Regions from separate parts of the Ureibacillus sp. FSL K6-0165 genome, predicted to be linked through region 2. Evidence: riboswitches for the same ligand, from Rfam matches in the RefSeq annotation. Region 2 holds a riboswitch; the other holds the start of a gene.
The links. A riboswitch is a leader RNA that binds a small molecule or an ion and turns the genes downstream of it on or off. The one in region 2 is predicted to bind preQ1.

Region 1 (7,587 bases), 1.2 Mb from region 2:
TCCAACTCCAATAAAAATCGTAAAGCCCATAATTGCAGGAAAATCTAAATATTGTATAGACTCCACAACAAATTTCCCCATGCCTGGCCACCCAAAGATTGTTTCCGTTACAATAGCTCCGCCTAGCAAAGATCCAAAGGCTACACCAATTACTGTCACTGTAGGAATTAATGCATTTCGCAACGCATAGGAAACAATTAACAATCTGCCTTGAATTCCATTTGCAATAGCTGTTCTTATATATTCTTGTTTCATTACTTCCAACATACTCGCACGTACTTGTCTTGTAATTACAGCCAATTGTGCAAAAGATAATACGATGGCCGGCAACAATAAATGTTTGATGCTACTTTTTAGCGCAATAGTGTCTAGAGTTAGAATGCTGTCGATAATGTAAAATCCTGTAATATGTGTTGGTGGATTTACATCTGTTCCAATTCTGCCGTTTGAAGGCAGCCATCCTAACATTCCATAAAAAATTAAAATGGCAACTAATCCGCTAAAAAACACTGGTATGGATACCCCACTAATGGAAAATACGCGGCTTATATGATCCCAAAAAGTATTTTTCTTAAGAGCAGCTAACACTCCAAGAGGAATCCCTATTAATATTGCAATGAAAAATGCTGCAATTGCCAATTCCAAAGTAGCAGGGAAAAATTGAAGTAAATCATTTAAAACAGGGCGTTGTGTTCGAATAGATGTACCTAAATCTCCTTTTAATAAATCACCCATATAATTGAAATATTGGATCCAGACTGGCTGGTCTAGACCCAATTGTTTACGAATGGATTGCAATGTTTCTTCACTTGCTCTTTGTCCAGCAATCATACTAGCAGGATCACCTGGAATGACACGGGACATAAAGAATGTCACCAATGTCACTCCAAAAATAACAAAAACTAATAATCCAAGCCTTTTCACAATTATCTTGAGCATGTATGCCACCCCATTTTATTTAGACATCTCATGCAAATTGTACTGTCCTTCTAGCATAGGGTTGTAAACAAATCCTTTTACTCGTTTGTTCATCGGTAAAATAAAGTCTTTTTGATAAAGTAAAATATAAGGTGCATCTTCTAACACAATATCCTGAACTTGTTTATAAAGATTATGGCGAACTTCTTGATCATTTTTCGCCACAGCTTCTCTTAATAACTGATCTACTTCAGGATTTGCATAGAATGCACGATTTCCTGCTAAACCATGGTTTTCTGAATCAAACCAATAGTTCATGAACATATATGGATCACCAAAGTCTGGACTCCATACGCCAAGCATCAAATCAAATTCACCTTTATCCATCATTTCACGAGAAGTAGCATAAGCAACTTTATTTAGATTTACTTTCACACCAATTTCCGCTAAATTTGCTTGAATTGTAATCGCTTCTGACTCCCACCATGACTTATTATCAGAATATAGTAATGTCAACTCGAGATTTTCCACTCCTGCTTCTTGCAATAATTGTTTAGCCTTTTCCACATCATGGTTATATTGTTTCACCGATTTGTCATGTCCCCAAAGCCCTTCTGGAATTGGTCCGTGCATTTGAGTCGCAAATCCAAGTTGCACTCCGCTAATTAAACTTTCGTAATCAATTGCATAGTTTAGTGCTTGTCTTACTCGTTTATCTTGTAGCGCAGGATGTCCATTTTTCGTATTGATATATACATAGTCAACTAGTAAACTAGGCTCTTGCAAAATCGTTACATGTTCAACATTTTCTAGCGTATGAATTTGATCTACTGGGATTCCTTCTGCAATATCGATTTCGCCTTTCTCTAACTGCATTCGTTGAACAGATGGATCGTTAATAATTCTGAATAAAACCTTTTTAAAATGAGGTTGAATTTTTGAATGTTCGTTTACCTCTAATGTAATGGACTCTCCTTTTTTCCATTCCGTTAATTTATATGGACCACTACCCATCGTTGCACTAGCTAGATAGTTTTGCCCTAAATCTCCATTTTGGTCATGTTCCATAACTTTCGGGTTTACAATATTTCCGTAGTTAGCTGCAAGAGTTGATAAAAACGGTGGGAATGGTTCAGATAATATAAATTTCACAGTCAATGGATCTTCTACAACAATTTCAGAAACCATACTAAATACACTTGCTGGTCCTTGGTTGATTTTCAATGTTCTCTCAAAGCTAGCTTTCACCGCTTCCGCATCCACTGGTGTCCCATCAGAAAATTTATGACCGTCTTCTAAATAAAAAGTCCAAGTTTTTCCATCTTCACTTACTTCCCATTCTTTTGCAAGTCCAGGTTTAATATTCGTTGTTGCCCCGTCATAATCTACTAATCTTTGATAAACATTATAGACAACTTTCCAAGTTGTATTATCCATCGTGATGGCAGGATCTAAAGATGTAACATCTGCTGGTATTGCAACAACTAGTTGGTCTGAACTAGACTGCGTTCCTTCATTAGTCGCTGTATCTTCTTTCGTTGGTGCATTAGCATTTTCTTGACAAGCTGCAAGTAAGAAGACTAATGCAAACATTAAGAAATTAAACCAATTTTTTCTCATAACATTCCTCCCTAATAAATGTTTCATTCAATTTCTCCGATTTCAGACTTTGGTTTGTATGTTGAGTCCGCTTATGCTGATTAGAAGAAATTTAATAGAGTTTGCTATAATAACTAATCAATTTGTAATAAATATTTAACCTTCGTAATAGAATAGCTTTATCATGATATATGCACTGTAGAACTATTTTATGTTTAATGAGAACTATTCTTTTTCTATCAAATGTAATGAATTGAGAGGGAAAAAATCTTAATAGGAAATATAAATAGATAGAATGTAAAACAATCTTCGAATATATTTAATAGAGTTTTAATTTTTAGGGTGTGTATAAATTGATTAAAGCAATTGTACTTTTTGTATTTGCAGGGTTAGCAGAAATTGGGGGAGGCTATTAATTTGGCAGTGGTTAAGAGAAGATCGTTCCGCTCTATTAGGTTTAATTGGTGGAATTGTCCTATTCCTATATGGAGTCATCGCCACATTCCAATCCTTCCCAAACTTCGGCAAAGTCTACGCAGCTTATGGAGGAGTATTTATTTTTCTTTCAGTGCTTTGGGGATGGAGCATCGATAAGAAAACCCCAGATATTTATGATTGGATTGGAACGGCAATATGCTTAGCTGGTGTTGCGGTCATGTTATTTGCACCGAGAGAATAATGTCTTAATATTTATGTATTTGAACATGAAATTACTTTAGCATTGGTGAAGGGCAACTAGATATTATAGAATAATATAAATTACTTTTACCATTTTATTTTAGGAGGCCGTCATGGAAAACGAATATGTGGTTGGTTGGGGCACATTGGCATTAATAAACGCAGGGCTTGCACAAGGAAAAAATCGCTCTGGATTGAACTGGTTTTTGCTTTCCTTATTATTAGGTCCTGTAGCAACATTGATTTTATTATTTGTTGAAAAGCGTTAAATTTATTGTTTCTTCAAAAGAGGGCGTCATTCGATTTAACATAATTAGAATGAACGCCCAATTATTTTTTATATAGATGTAGAAGCCCCTTACTCCATCAAAAAAGACTGCTTAAATAGCATGGCGCTTAAGCAGTCTTTACGATCAAACTATGATTCCCAAACCTAAAACTAGAAGTACGTAATGTTTTTTTAAACCCCTCTTTTATTTCCCCAAACGAGGGTATGGAGTTGAGGCAGTACTTTCACGTTTTGTAATTCCTCATCTGCCATTACTTTGTTAATGAGACTTTCATATTTTTTCAGTAAGTGGCTAACGAGTTTCGTTTGATCTTTTGTAGTTGTGTCATCATTGCCAACCTGTAAGAAAAATGGAATAGTCGGATATCTTAAATGTACTTTTTTTGCATATTCATAATCTTCCTCATCAAACACAACGACTTTCAATGAAATGTGCTGGTTGCCGTTTCGGGCATTTAGCTTATCTATGATTTCAGTAAGTACAGTAAAATCTGTTTTCATCCCAGAACTTGGCGGTTTTGGGGAAATCGTTAATTCATCGATTTCATACAGCCAATCTTGCCATCTGCTCCCTTGCGTTTCAACGCCAATTCTTATATCATTTTCCTTTAAAATCCGAACTAATGCCTCTAGATGACGAATCAATACAGGATTCCCACCGGAAATGGTAACAAAAGAAAATCCATTTCCTCCTAACCTCTTTAACTCAGTCCAAATCTCTTCCGCCGTCATTTGCTTAATCAAACTTTTGCCGCTGCCGTCCCAAGTAAAGGCAGAATCACACCAGGAACAGGAATAGTCACAACCTGCCGTGCGGACAAACATCGTCTTTTGCCCTATGACCATCCCTTCCCCTTGGATGGTCGGTCCAAAAATCTCGATGACGGCGATTTTACTCATCTTCCATCCACTCCCGTCTAGCTTCTGCATAACTTGTAGGAGTCTCATAGAGTCGAATAAATTCTACCCGCGCATCATCAAAACCTTTCTCCTGCAACGCTTCCGCCAATTTTTCATAAATCCAAACGACCATATTCTCAGCCGTTGTGTTCATCGGGGGCAACGTTTCATTTAAATAGCGATGATCCAAATAGATTTCAATTTTTTCTTTCCATATTTCTTTAAGATCGCCAAAATCAATCACCAATCCCCGATTGTCCGGATAGCCGCTGACGCCCAGTACCACTTTGTACGTATGGCCATGTAGATTTTTACATTTCCCATCATATGCATGTAAATGATGAGCAGCGTCAAAAGTAAACTCCTTGCTGACGAGCACACGCTTCGAGTGATATCTCAATTGGACTCTTTGAATATCTTCATCTAGTTTTTGAAGCTTATCAACAATTCTAAAATCTAACATGTGAAGCACCCTTTCTAGAACGCAAATACTCATCAAGACCTCTTTTTCTCAACTTACATGCTGGACATTCTCCACAGCCATCTGCAATGATTCCGTTATAGCAAGTCAATGTATTGTTTCGTACAAAATCAAGCACACCTAATTTGTCTGCCAGTTCCCATGTTTGTGCTTTCGTTAACCACATGAGCGGCGTATGAATGACAAACGTATCATCCATCGCTAAATTCATTGTTACATTCAACGATTTGATAAAAACATCACGGCAATCAGGATAGCCACTAAAATCCGTTTCACATACGCCTGTTACGATATGCTTTGCTCCTACTTGGCTAGCTAACACCCCTGCAAAGGAAAGGAATAGCAAATTGCGCCCCGGCACAAAGGTAGAAGGAAGCTCGCCATCTTTCCCTTCCTCAACTTCGATATCATCCCGTGTTAGTGCGTTTGGAGCTAGCTGATTTAAAAGGGACATATCAAGAATGTGATGCTTTACCCCTACTTCCTTTGCGATTTCCTTTGCACATTCAATTTCCAATCGATGTCTTTGACCATAATCAAACGTCACAGCTTCCACTTCTTTAAACTGTTCTTTTGCCCAAAACAAACATGTCGTGCTGTCTTGTCCACCACTAAATACGACGATTGCTTTTTCTTCTTTTAATATCATCATTAAAGACACTCCTTCATAAAGAAAAAAACAGCATCCTAAGAAGGAAATGCTGTTTCTTCTTAGTTTTTTATAGAGGGTAGCTAAGAACCTCTGTTATTCAATTTATCGATTATCCACTTTTTCTGGATATAAATCATGATTCATTAAACGGTAATTTGCCATTTCTTCATATTTCGTTCCAGGTCTTCCGTAGTTGCACCATGGATCGATTGAAATTCCCCCGCGCGGAGTAAATTTCCCCCACACTTCAATATATCTTGGATCTAATAATTCAATTAAATCATTCATAATGATATTTACGCAGTCTTCATGAAAATCTCCATGATTTCGAAAACTGAATAAATATAATTTCAGCGATTTGCTTTCCACCAATTTTTTATCCGGAATATAAGAAATATAAATCGTTGCAAAATCCGGCTGCTGTGTAAGCGGACAAAGACTAGTAAATTCAGGACAATTGAATTTTACAAAATAATCCCGATTGACATGTAAATTATCCACTGCTTCCAATACTTCTGGCGCATATTTTGTTGGATATGACGTCTTTTGATTACCGAGCAGCGTCAAATCCTTTAAACCATCTTCTAATTTGCGACTAGACATAAAAAAACCTCCTTGCAAAATGTTTCCCAACATTTTCAAGAGAGGTAAACCCAATTCATTCTATTAAAACTGATGAAATATTATTGTTTCATAGTTTTTTATAGAGGGTTATGCTATGAACCTCTCCCGTTCTAGTCGGGTATTCAACTTTACTTAGTAATATTATAGAATATAGTGAAAAAGGTCAAATTTTTTTAGAAAGTTTATTAAAAAAGCAATGAGATAATCAATGGATTGCCATTTCAAATCTCAATTATCCCACCACTGATTCGCTTAAAGCCGCGCAATTTCCCTAGCTCCTCCACAAAACGGAGGCATGCAAGATCTTTCGCTTTTGCTTCAATCATAATATCTGCAGATTTTCCGAAATCCTTTAAGGCTTTAATTAATGGAAAAGCAAAATCCATATCAACATAATCCGCATGTGCCCGTAACATTTTTTCAGATTTTGGTGATGATAAATGAAATTTCGGAACTTTCCCTGTATGTTCCCAAGTCGCAAAAATCCTTGGCAACAACTCTTCTAATTCACAGTCTCCTTTATTTACTATATAGTGATGGTAATCAAATACAAAAGGTACTTTTAATTTTTCACAAATGGCTAATGTCTCTTCTGCTGTATAGGTTTTATCATCATTTTCCAAAGTCGTTTGCATGCGAATTGTTGAATCTAATTTTTGGAAGTTTTGATAAAATCGGGAAATAGATGCATCTTTATCCCCGTAAGCTCCTCCTACATGGATATTTAACATTGCCTCTTTTTCTAGCCCCATTGCTTGCAACATTTTAAAATGATAGGTCATATCCACAATGGCATTGTTTGTCACATGAGCTTGTTTACTTGTGAATAAAGTAAACTGTCCTGGGTGAAAGCTGACCCGCATTCCATAATTTCGAACCATTTCTCCGATTTCTTTAAAAAGATGTTCAAACGGGGAGATAAACTCCCAATCCACTTCCGGATGTGCAGCTAATGGAATGAGAGATGAAGACATTCGGTACACTAGTATTCCGTGGGCAATATTGTAATGGAGAATGCGAATTGTATTTTTTAAATTTCGCTCCGTGATGGTTAATAATTTCTCGGCTCTACTTGTTTCATCGAGTTTTTTCCAGTTGGTAAAAGTAATTGTATGTGAAGGAGACGCTTCCCACAATGGGAGTGCCATTGAAACATAACCAAATCGAAGTATCATCTGTACACCATCCTAAAAAAGAATGATGAGGATAGTGTTTGTCAATGGAGAACGATACATACATCATAAAGGAGGATTATGAAATCTGACAATAGTGATTACCCCACTATTTCTTTTCGTTTCTATAAATTCCATTCGAGATACTTCCAATCATTGACGAAATGAGATGAGGAAAGTTTGAAAAAATTATCCCATTCCATAATTTTATTTAAATCGTTGCAATAAATTCAATTTGAACAATTGATTTTGAATAATAACTAGAATTACTAAT
Region 2 (7,587 bases):
CAATTGTTCCAAATTCCTTACGCAGACGAAGCTGCCCAAACAATGATTATTGGATTCGCGGATATGTTGCTTCCTTCTATATTAGGAGCTGGAATCGAGTCTGAATTAACTCGTTTCTTTATCGCAACAATTTCTGTTACGCAATTAATTTATATGTCTGAAGTTGGTGGCTTGATTTTAGGTACAAAACTTCCATTAAAAATTTGGGATTTGTTTATTATCTTCTTAATTCGCACAATCATTTCAATACCGATAGTTGCTTTCATCGCTCACTTAATCTTTTAACTTATGTGACACCATTTTCCTTTGAGAAAATGGTGTTTTTTTAAATACGGCTCCTACTAATGGAAGCATGTCGATTATTCAAATAACTTTAACACTTTAACGTTTTAAATAAACAAATTTTTTTCTTTTTTTATCGATTTATACCTTGATTTTTTTAAAAGCTGTCTTTAGACTATTCTGTATATTATTTATATTTCAAAAGTTTTATGTATGAAATCATATACATATAAAGGGACTTTACAGTATGGCATTTATAAATTTCATAAAATACTGAATCTTATGTTAAAATAAATAAATGCTGGAACTAACGGAGGTTAAATTTAAAATGGAAGTTGCGGATAAAAGCTTTACTGTTGAAAACATCTTAAAAGCACAGCACCAATTAAAAGATGTAGTACTTCATACGCCATTACAAAAAAATGAATATCTGTCAGAAAAGTATGGTGCGAATATTTATTTAAAACGTGAAGATTTACAATCAGTGCGCTCCTTTAAGTTACGGGGTGCTTATTATAAAATTAAAAAAGTTGAAGATGAAGCACGTGCAAGAGGTGTTGTTTGCGCCAGCGCCGGCAATCATGCCCAAGGGGTAGCTTATTCTTGTGCTCATTTAAAGATTAAAGGAACCATTTTCATGCCGTTGACAACTCCAAAACAAAAAGTCGACCAAGTGCGCATGTTCGGTCGCGATTATGTGGAGATTGTGTTAACTGGCGATACATTTGATGATTCAGCAAATGCAGCGATGGATTATTGTTTGGAACATGAAATGATCTTTATTCATCCTTTTGATGATTATGATATCATCGCTGGACAAGGCACATTGGGCGTAGAAATTTTAAATGACATTGAAGAACCTCTTGATTTTGTATTTGGAGGTATCGGTGGCGGAGGATTAATGAGCGGAGTTGCTGCCTATATTAAAAACATTTCACCAAATACAAAAGTGATTGGTGTTGAACCAGAAGGCGCTCCAAGCATGAAAGCAGCCTTTGAAAATGGCGGACCTGTCACTTTAGAAAAAATTGATAAGTTTTGCGACGGTACAGCAGTTCAATCTGTTGGGCAAAAAACTTATGAAATTTGCCGCAAATATTTAGATGATATTATTACAATACCGGAAGGAAAAGTAAGTACAACTATTCTTGACTTATATAATAAACACGCTATCATTGCAGAACCATCCGGCGCATTACCAGTATCCGCCCTTGATTTTTATGCGGATCAGCTAAAAGGAAAAACGGCCGTTGCGATTATTACAGGTGGCAATAATGATATCAGCCGTATGCAAGAGATTAAAGAAAAATCATTATTATATGAAGGTTTGCTTTACTACTTTATCGTCAACTTCCCTCAACGCGCAGGAGCATTACGCCAATTCTTAACGGTTGTTCTCGGCCCTAATGATGATATTATCCGATTTGAATATACGAAGAAAAACAATAAAGAAGAAGGTCCTGCACTAGTCGGAATTGAAGTAAGCAAACCGGGAGATTATGAAGGCTTAATCGATCGCATGCGAGTGAATGGTTTTGAGTTTAAAGAAGTGAATAAAGACAGCACTTTATTTGGATTGTTGATTTAACAAAAAGAAACCCGAGCGTTTAATGTGATAAGCGCTCGGGTTTTAGATTTTATTAACAGATTTTGTATTATTTTTTTCAAGTTGGAAGGATAGTATTCATTTTTATTTTGGCATTTAAAAAAAAATAAAAACCAACCCTTATAATAAAGAGTTGGCTATATCAACATTAATTACCCCAACAACGCTCGGTCAGAATTCATTTTTTCACCGCGGATGCGTTCGAATTCAGCCATTAAGTCAGGAATTGTTAAGTTTGGTTTTTGATCTTCATCTACTTCTAAAATGATTTGCCCTTTATCCATCATAATTAAACGATTGCCTAAATCGATGGCTTGTTGCATGTTGTGCGTTACCATTAACGTTGTTAAATGATTTTCTTCTACCAATTGCTTTGTTAAGTTCGTAATCAATTCTGCTCGTGATGGGTCAAGAGCTGCCGTATGCTCATCTAGTAATAGAATCGCAGGTTGCGTAAATGTTGCCATTAATAATGACAATGCCTGTCTTTCCCCACCGGATAGCAATCCTACTTTTGCATTTAAGCGATTTTCTAAATTTAAATGCAATTTTTCAAGGGAGGTACGGAAGAAGTCGCGGCGTTGTCGATTCACACCTAACCTCAATGAACGATTGGAATTTCGGGCATAGGCAATTGCAAGATTTTCCTCAATCGTCATAGATGGTGCCGTACCCGCCATCGGATCTTGGAAAACGCGCCCGATATAATGAGAGCGCTTGTATTCAGGTAAATGGGTTACGTCTTTTCCATCAATCCATACTTTCCCAACATCTGGTTTTAATACTCCAGAAATCATGTTCATCATTGTTGACTTTCCCGCACCATTACTTCCGATAACCGTTACGAAATCTCCAGGTTTTAAATGAAGATTGATGTTATTCAAAGCCACCTTTTCATCTGGTGTACCTTCATTAAAAATTTTGTTAATGCCTTCTAGCTTAAGCAAGGTGATCGCCTCCTTGCTTTTCTAGTTGAGCAGCGGCTAGCTTTTCTTGCAGTCGCTTCGCCTTCCGCTTCTTATCTTTTTGCTTATCAATCATTTGCGGAACGATTAACGCTAAGATTACAATGATGGCTGTAATCAATTTCATATCACTTGCATCGAGGAATGGCACTCGCAATGCAATCGCAAGTACAATCCGATAAACAATTGCTCCAACTATTACCGCAAAAGTAGTGCGCATGATTGATTTCGTTCCAAAAATCGCTTCACCGATAATGACAGATGCTAGACCAACTGTAATCATCCCGATCCCCATTGTCGCATCGGAATATTTATTATATTGGGCGATTAAAGCCCCCGCTAACGCTACTAACCCATTCGATAATCCAACACCTAAAATAATTAAAGTGTCCGTATTCGCAGAAAAACTGCGAATCATTCGTTTGTTATCCCCCGTAGCACGAATCGCTAGACCAATCTCTGTTTTGAGGAACCAATCCACTATGAACTTAATTGCTGTTGTAAGAATTATCATGACAAAAAGTATTTCCCAAGTTTGTGGAAGATTTTTTACTCCTAAACTCGTCAAAATGTTATTGAAAAATGCATCAATCCCTAAATGTTCCCAGAAAGAATAAATTTTAGTGAAGATTGTTTCACTATTTAGTAGAGGAACGTTCGGAAGGCTCGTTGCATTTTCACTTGAGAAGCCCATAATTCGCAGGTTTACGGAATAGAGGCCAATCATCATAATGATCCCGGCAAGGAGCGGATTAATGTTTCCTTTTGTATGGAGCAAACCAGTGATACATCCTGCAATAAATCCTACGACAATCGCTGCTAACGTAGCTAATATTGGGTGATAACCTAAAACAATCATTGTTGCAGCTGTAGCCGCACCCGAAACAAAGCTACCATCTACCGTCAAGTCTGGAAAATCTAACACTCGGAATGTTAGATACACTCCGAGTGCCATTATTGCGTAGATGATTCCTTGCTCAACTGCACCGAACATTGCTGTAAACATATTGAATCATCTCTCCTAACATGTTGAAAATATTTTATTGTTGTGTTTCGACAAGCTCAGCTTCCCACTCGTCTTTCACTTCAAGACCAAGTTTCTCAATTGCATCTTTATTCATTACTAATTTCAATGTATTTGGATATTCTGCTGGAATATCTGCAGGTGTCGCTTCACCTTTTAAGATTTTTGCAGCCATTTCACCAGCTTGATATCCGATATCGTAATACTCGAAACCAAATGCCAACAATCCGCCGCGTCTTACAGAGTCAAATTCACCAACAACAAGCGGTAGTTTATTGCTATCTGCTACTTGAATAATAGATTCTAGAGCGGATACGACTGTGTTATCTGTAATGATATAAAATGCATCAACTTTTCCGATTAAAGATTCTGCAGCTTGTTTGATCTCTGAACTTTGAGATACAGTAGCACCTTCTACTTTTAAACCTAATGAATCAGCAATCTCTTTCACTTGGTTTACTTGAGCTACTGAGTTTTGTTCACCTGCGTTGTAAACCATTCCGATTGATTTAACGTCTAAAGCGTCTTTCATGAATTCTACCGTTGTTTTAATTGCTTCTGGGTGCAAGTCAATCGTACCAGTAACGTTTGCACCAGGTGATTCAATCGAATCAATTAATTGAGCTGCAACCGGATCTGTTACAGATGTAAAAACAATTGGAATTTCAGTTGTTACATTTTTAGCAGCTTGTGCAGATGGAGTGGAGTTGGCGAAAATCAAATCTACTCCTGCACTTGCTAAGTTTTGTGCAATTTGCGTATTCAAACTATTATCGTTTTGTGCAATTTGATAATCATATTTAACATTTAAACCAGCATCTTTCAATGCATCTTGGAATCCTTGATATGCAGCGTTTAAAGATGGATGTTCAACAATTTGTGTTACACCAATCTTATAATTTTTTACTTCTTCTGTTGTTTCGTTTTCTGTGTTGTTTTCGCTCGATTCAGATGTATCATTACCGCCGCCGCCACAAGCAGCTAGAAGCAACACTAAACCAAAGAGCAAAAATGATAGTTTTTTCATGCTACTTTTCATACAAATTTCCCCCACTATCCTTCGAAAAATTACTAACAATTTCGAATAAAAAATATTTTCGCTTTATTCAAATAAAGCTAGAGTTTAACGATATATTACATTCTCATAGTTCAAGAGTCAATAACATTAGGAATGTTCTGAATTTAAGAAAATTCTTTTTATTACTTTAGTAATATTAATTTATCGCTTTAAATCGCTAAATTACGAGGATTTTCTAGAATAAATTGTTTTTTTGAAATAATGAATATTTTGTGACAAAGTTGTGAACTTTATTTTGTTGTACGAAATCTTCCCTTTATCATCGTTAATTTTTTCCAAAGCTAAATTTGATTTTCTTTTTGTTTATGATAGAATTATATTTTGTGTGCTTATCACACCGTGGTTCGCGAAATCCCACGATAAAAAACTAAGGAGTGAAAATTTAATGAAAACAAAATTTATGGCAATGTCCGCAATCATAGCTGCACTTTATATTGCGGTAACGTATACGCTATCATTTTTAAGCTTTGGCGATATTCAATTTCGCATCGCTGAAATCTTTAACCACCTAATTGCCTTTAACCCTCGCTATATGCTAGGTGTTGTATTAGGCGTATTTATATCAAACTTATTTTCACCTCTAGGCTGGTTTGATTTAGTCTTCGGAGTAGCCCACTCCGTTATTTGCTTAACGATTCTTATCATCGTTAGCAAATATGTGAAAAACATCGCCTATCGTATGTTGATTAACTCATTTGTCTTCACATTCATGATGTGGATTATCGCTTTAGAATTAAAGTTAGCGTTAGAGCTTCCCTTCTGGCTTTCGTGGTTAACTACAGCCATTGGTGAAGCGGTTGTTTTACTAATCGGTATTCCAATTATGCAATTGCTAGATAAACGATTAAATTTCAAAAATTTAATCGATCAATAATATAAAACTAGTAGCACAGACTAATGTACAGTCTGTGCTATTTTTTTATACTAGGATTAAAAACGAACGAACTCTTTTGGATTTGATGGATTTTTACAATCAGTAATTATTTTTTTGAATTTAGCAATTTATCAATTCGAAAATACTTATTTATTCGAATAACATTTTCCTTCCCGAATTTACCGAAAATTATTGACATTCATACAATTTCGGAATAAAATATACTGCAATCAAACGTGGCGGAGAAAGGTTGTGGAAGCACAATCACCGCACCGGTAGCTTAGTTGAGCAGAGTCTGAGTTTAGTTGAGAATAGCCGAGCAAAATTGATGAGTAAGGAAAAGTAGCGAAATGTGTAATGCGATAGAGAGCTAGTGGTTGGTGGAAACTAGTGCATTCCTTTTCGTGAATGGGCCTTACGAGAGCAACTGCGCAAGTGGTTGACGTCTTTCCCGCGTTATTGGGAAGTGTTCACGACAGTGAGCACACCGAGGTGGAAGTCATAACTGCTTCAATAGAGGTGGCAACGCGGCAGCAAGGTCGTCCTCTGCAAATGGGTTTTCATGCCCTTTTGCAGAGGTTTTTTTATTTCTCCCACCGGCTATTCTATCTAAACTTCAAATTTTAAATTTGGAGGATGATAGAATGAACATTCATGTTTTTACAAAACGTGTTCAAGAAAAAGAAAACTTATCTTATGACGATATGATTCAAGCGGCAGAAATCATCTTTAACGAGGAAACACCAAAAGAAGCAATTGCTGAATTTTTAGTAGCACTTCATGAAAAAGGTGAAACAGCGGAGGAAATTGCCGCACTTTCCATCGTGATGAAATCCAATGCCATTCATTTCCCTGTCACAAAAGGTACTTATATCGATATTTGCGGTACTGGGGGCGACGGTCTGAAAACTTTCAACATCAGTACAACTTCTGCCTTTGTATTAGCAAGCAGCTTTGTGAAAGTCGCAAAACATGGCAATCGGAAAATTTCTAGTTCTTCTGGAAGTGCCGATGTCCTACAAGCACTAGGCATTCATACAGATTTTACTGTCCATGAGTCCGTACAGTTATTGGAACAAGAAGGAATCACTTTTCTATATGCCCCGGCCGTTCATCCAAAACTGAAACGCATCGGTGAAGTTCGTCGAGCAATTGGTAAGCCAACCATTTTCAACTTAGTTGGCCCCTTAACAAATCCTGTTGACTTAGAGGTTCAACTAGTCGGCATTAATCGTCCAGATTTCGTGGAGGAATATGCAAAAGTATTAAGTATTTTAGGGAGAAAGCGAGCTATCGTTATTTCAGGATCACAAGGCATGGATGAAGCTTCTCTCGACCACCGAAACCGTTCTGCCCTGTTGGAAAATGGCGAAATTAAACCTTTCACCATCAACATTGAAGAACTGGGTTTACAACCTGCATCGATATCACACCTCCGTGGTGGTACACCGGAAGAAAATGCTGAAATATTAAAAGAATTATTGAAAGGAAAACGCTCGCCATACTATGATGCAGTCGTTTTAAATTCAGCTCTCGGTTTCTTCGCATACGGCATTGCCGAAACATTGAAGGAAGGTGTTTCCATGGCTCGTGATGCCATCGAATCCGGTCGTGCTTATAAGAAACTAGAAGCAGTGATTGAATTTAGCCAAAACACAATAAAGGAGCAAGCAATTTAATGACGATTTTAGATATGATAATTGAACATAAAAAAGCGATTCTTTCAAAATTGAAAGAATCAAAGCCCCAATGGGACAT

Region 1: another riboswitch for preQ1. It lies ahead of queC (7-cyano-7-deazaguanine synthase QueC); the one in region 2 lies ahead of NST00_RS00685 (QueT transporter family protein).

What each region holds. Positions count from the first base shown of each region.
Region 1 covers NZ_JBBOQS010000001.1:1,316,578-1,324,164, reverse strand. Annotated here, with positions in the region: gene NST00_RS06585 (ABC transporter permease) at 1-939, opposite strand, end outside; gene NST00_RS06580 (ABC transporter substrate-binding protein) at 955-2,538, opposite strand; partial or broken gene NST00_RS06575 (YnfA family protein) at 2,871-3,196, shown strand; gene NST00_RS06570 (hypothetical protein) at 3,309-3,464, shown strand; gene queE (7-carboxy-7-deazaguanine synthase QueE) at 3,656-4,384, opposite strand; gene queD (6-carboxytetrahydropterin synthase QueD) at 4,377-4,847, opposite strand; gene queC (7-cyano-7-deazaguanine synthase QueC) at 4,834-5,514, opposite strand; PreQ1 riboswitch class I at 5,571-5,614, opposite strand; gene queF (preQ(1) synthase) at 5,620-6,120, opposite strand; PreQ1 riboswitch class I at 6,205-6,250, opposite strand; gene uvsE (UV DNA damage repair endonuclease UvsE) at 6,363-7,316, opposite strand; gene NST00_RS06540 (hypothetical protein) at 7,583-7,587, opposite strand, start outside.
Region 2 covers NZ_JBBOQS010000001.1:137,719-145,305, forward strand. Annotated here, with positions in the region: gene NST00_RS00660 (YjiH family protein) at 1-285, shown strand, start outside; gene ilvA (threonine ammonia-lyase IlvA) at 611-1,870, shown strand; gene NST00_RS00670 (ABC transporter ATP-binding protein) at 2,041-2,835, opposite strand; gene NST00_RS00675 (ABC transporter permease) at 2,828-3,859, opposite strand; gene NST00_RS00680 (ABC transporter substrate-binding protein) at 3,894-4,916, opposite strand; PreQ1 riboswitch class I at 5,289-5,332, shown strand; gene NST00_RS00685 (QueT transporter family protein) at 5,341-5,829, shown strand; T-box leader at 6,149-6,379, shown strand; gene trpD (anthranilate phosphoribosyltransferase) at 6,474-7,508, shown strand; gene trpC (indole-3-glycerol phosphate synthase TrpC) at 7,508-7,587, shown strand, end outside.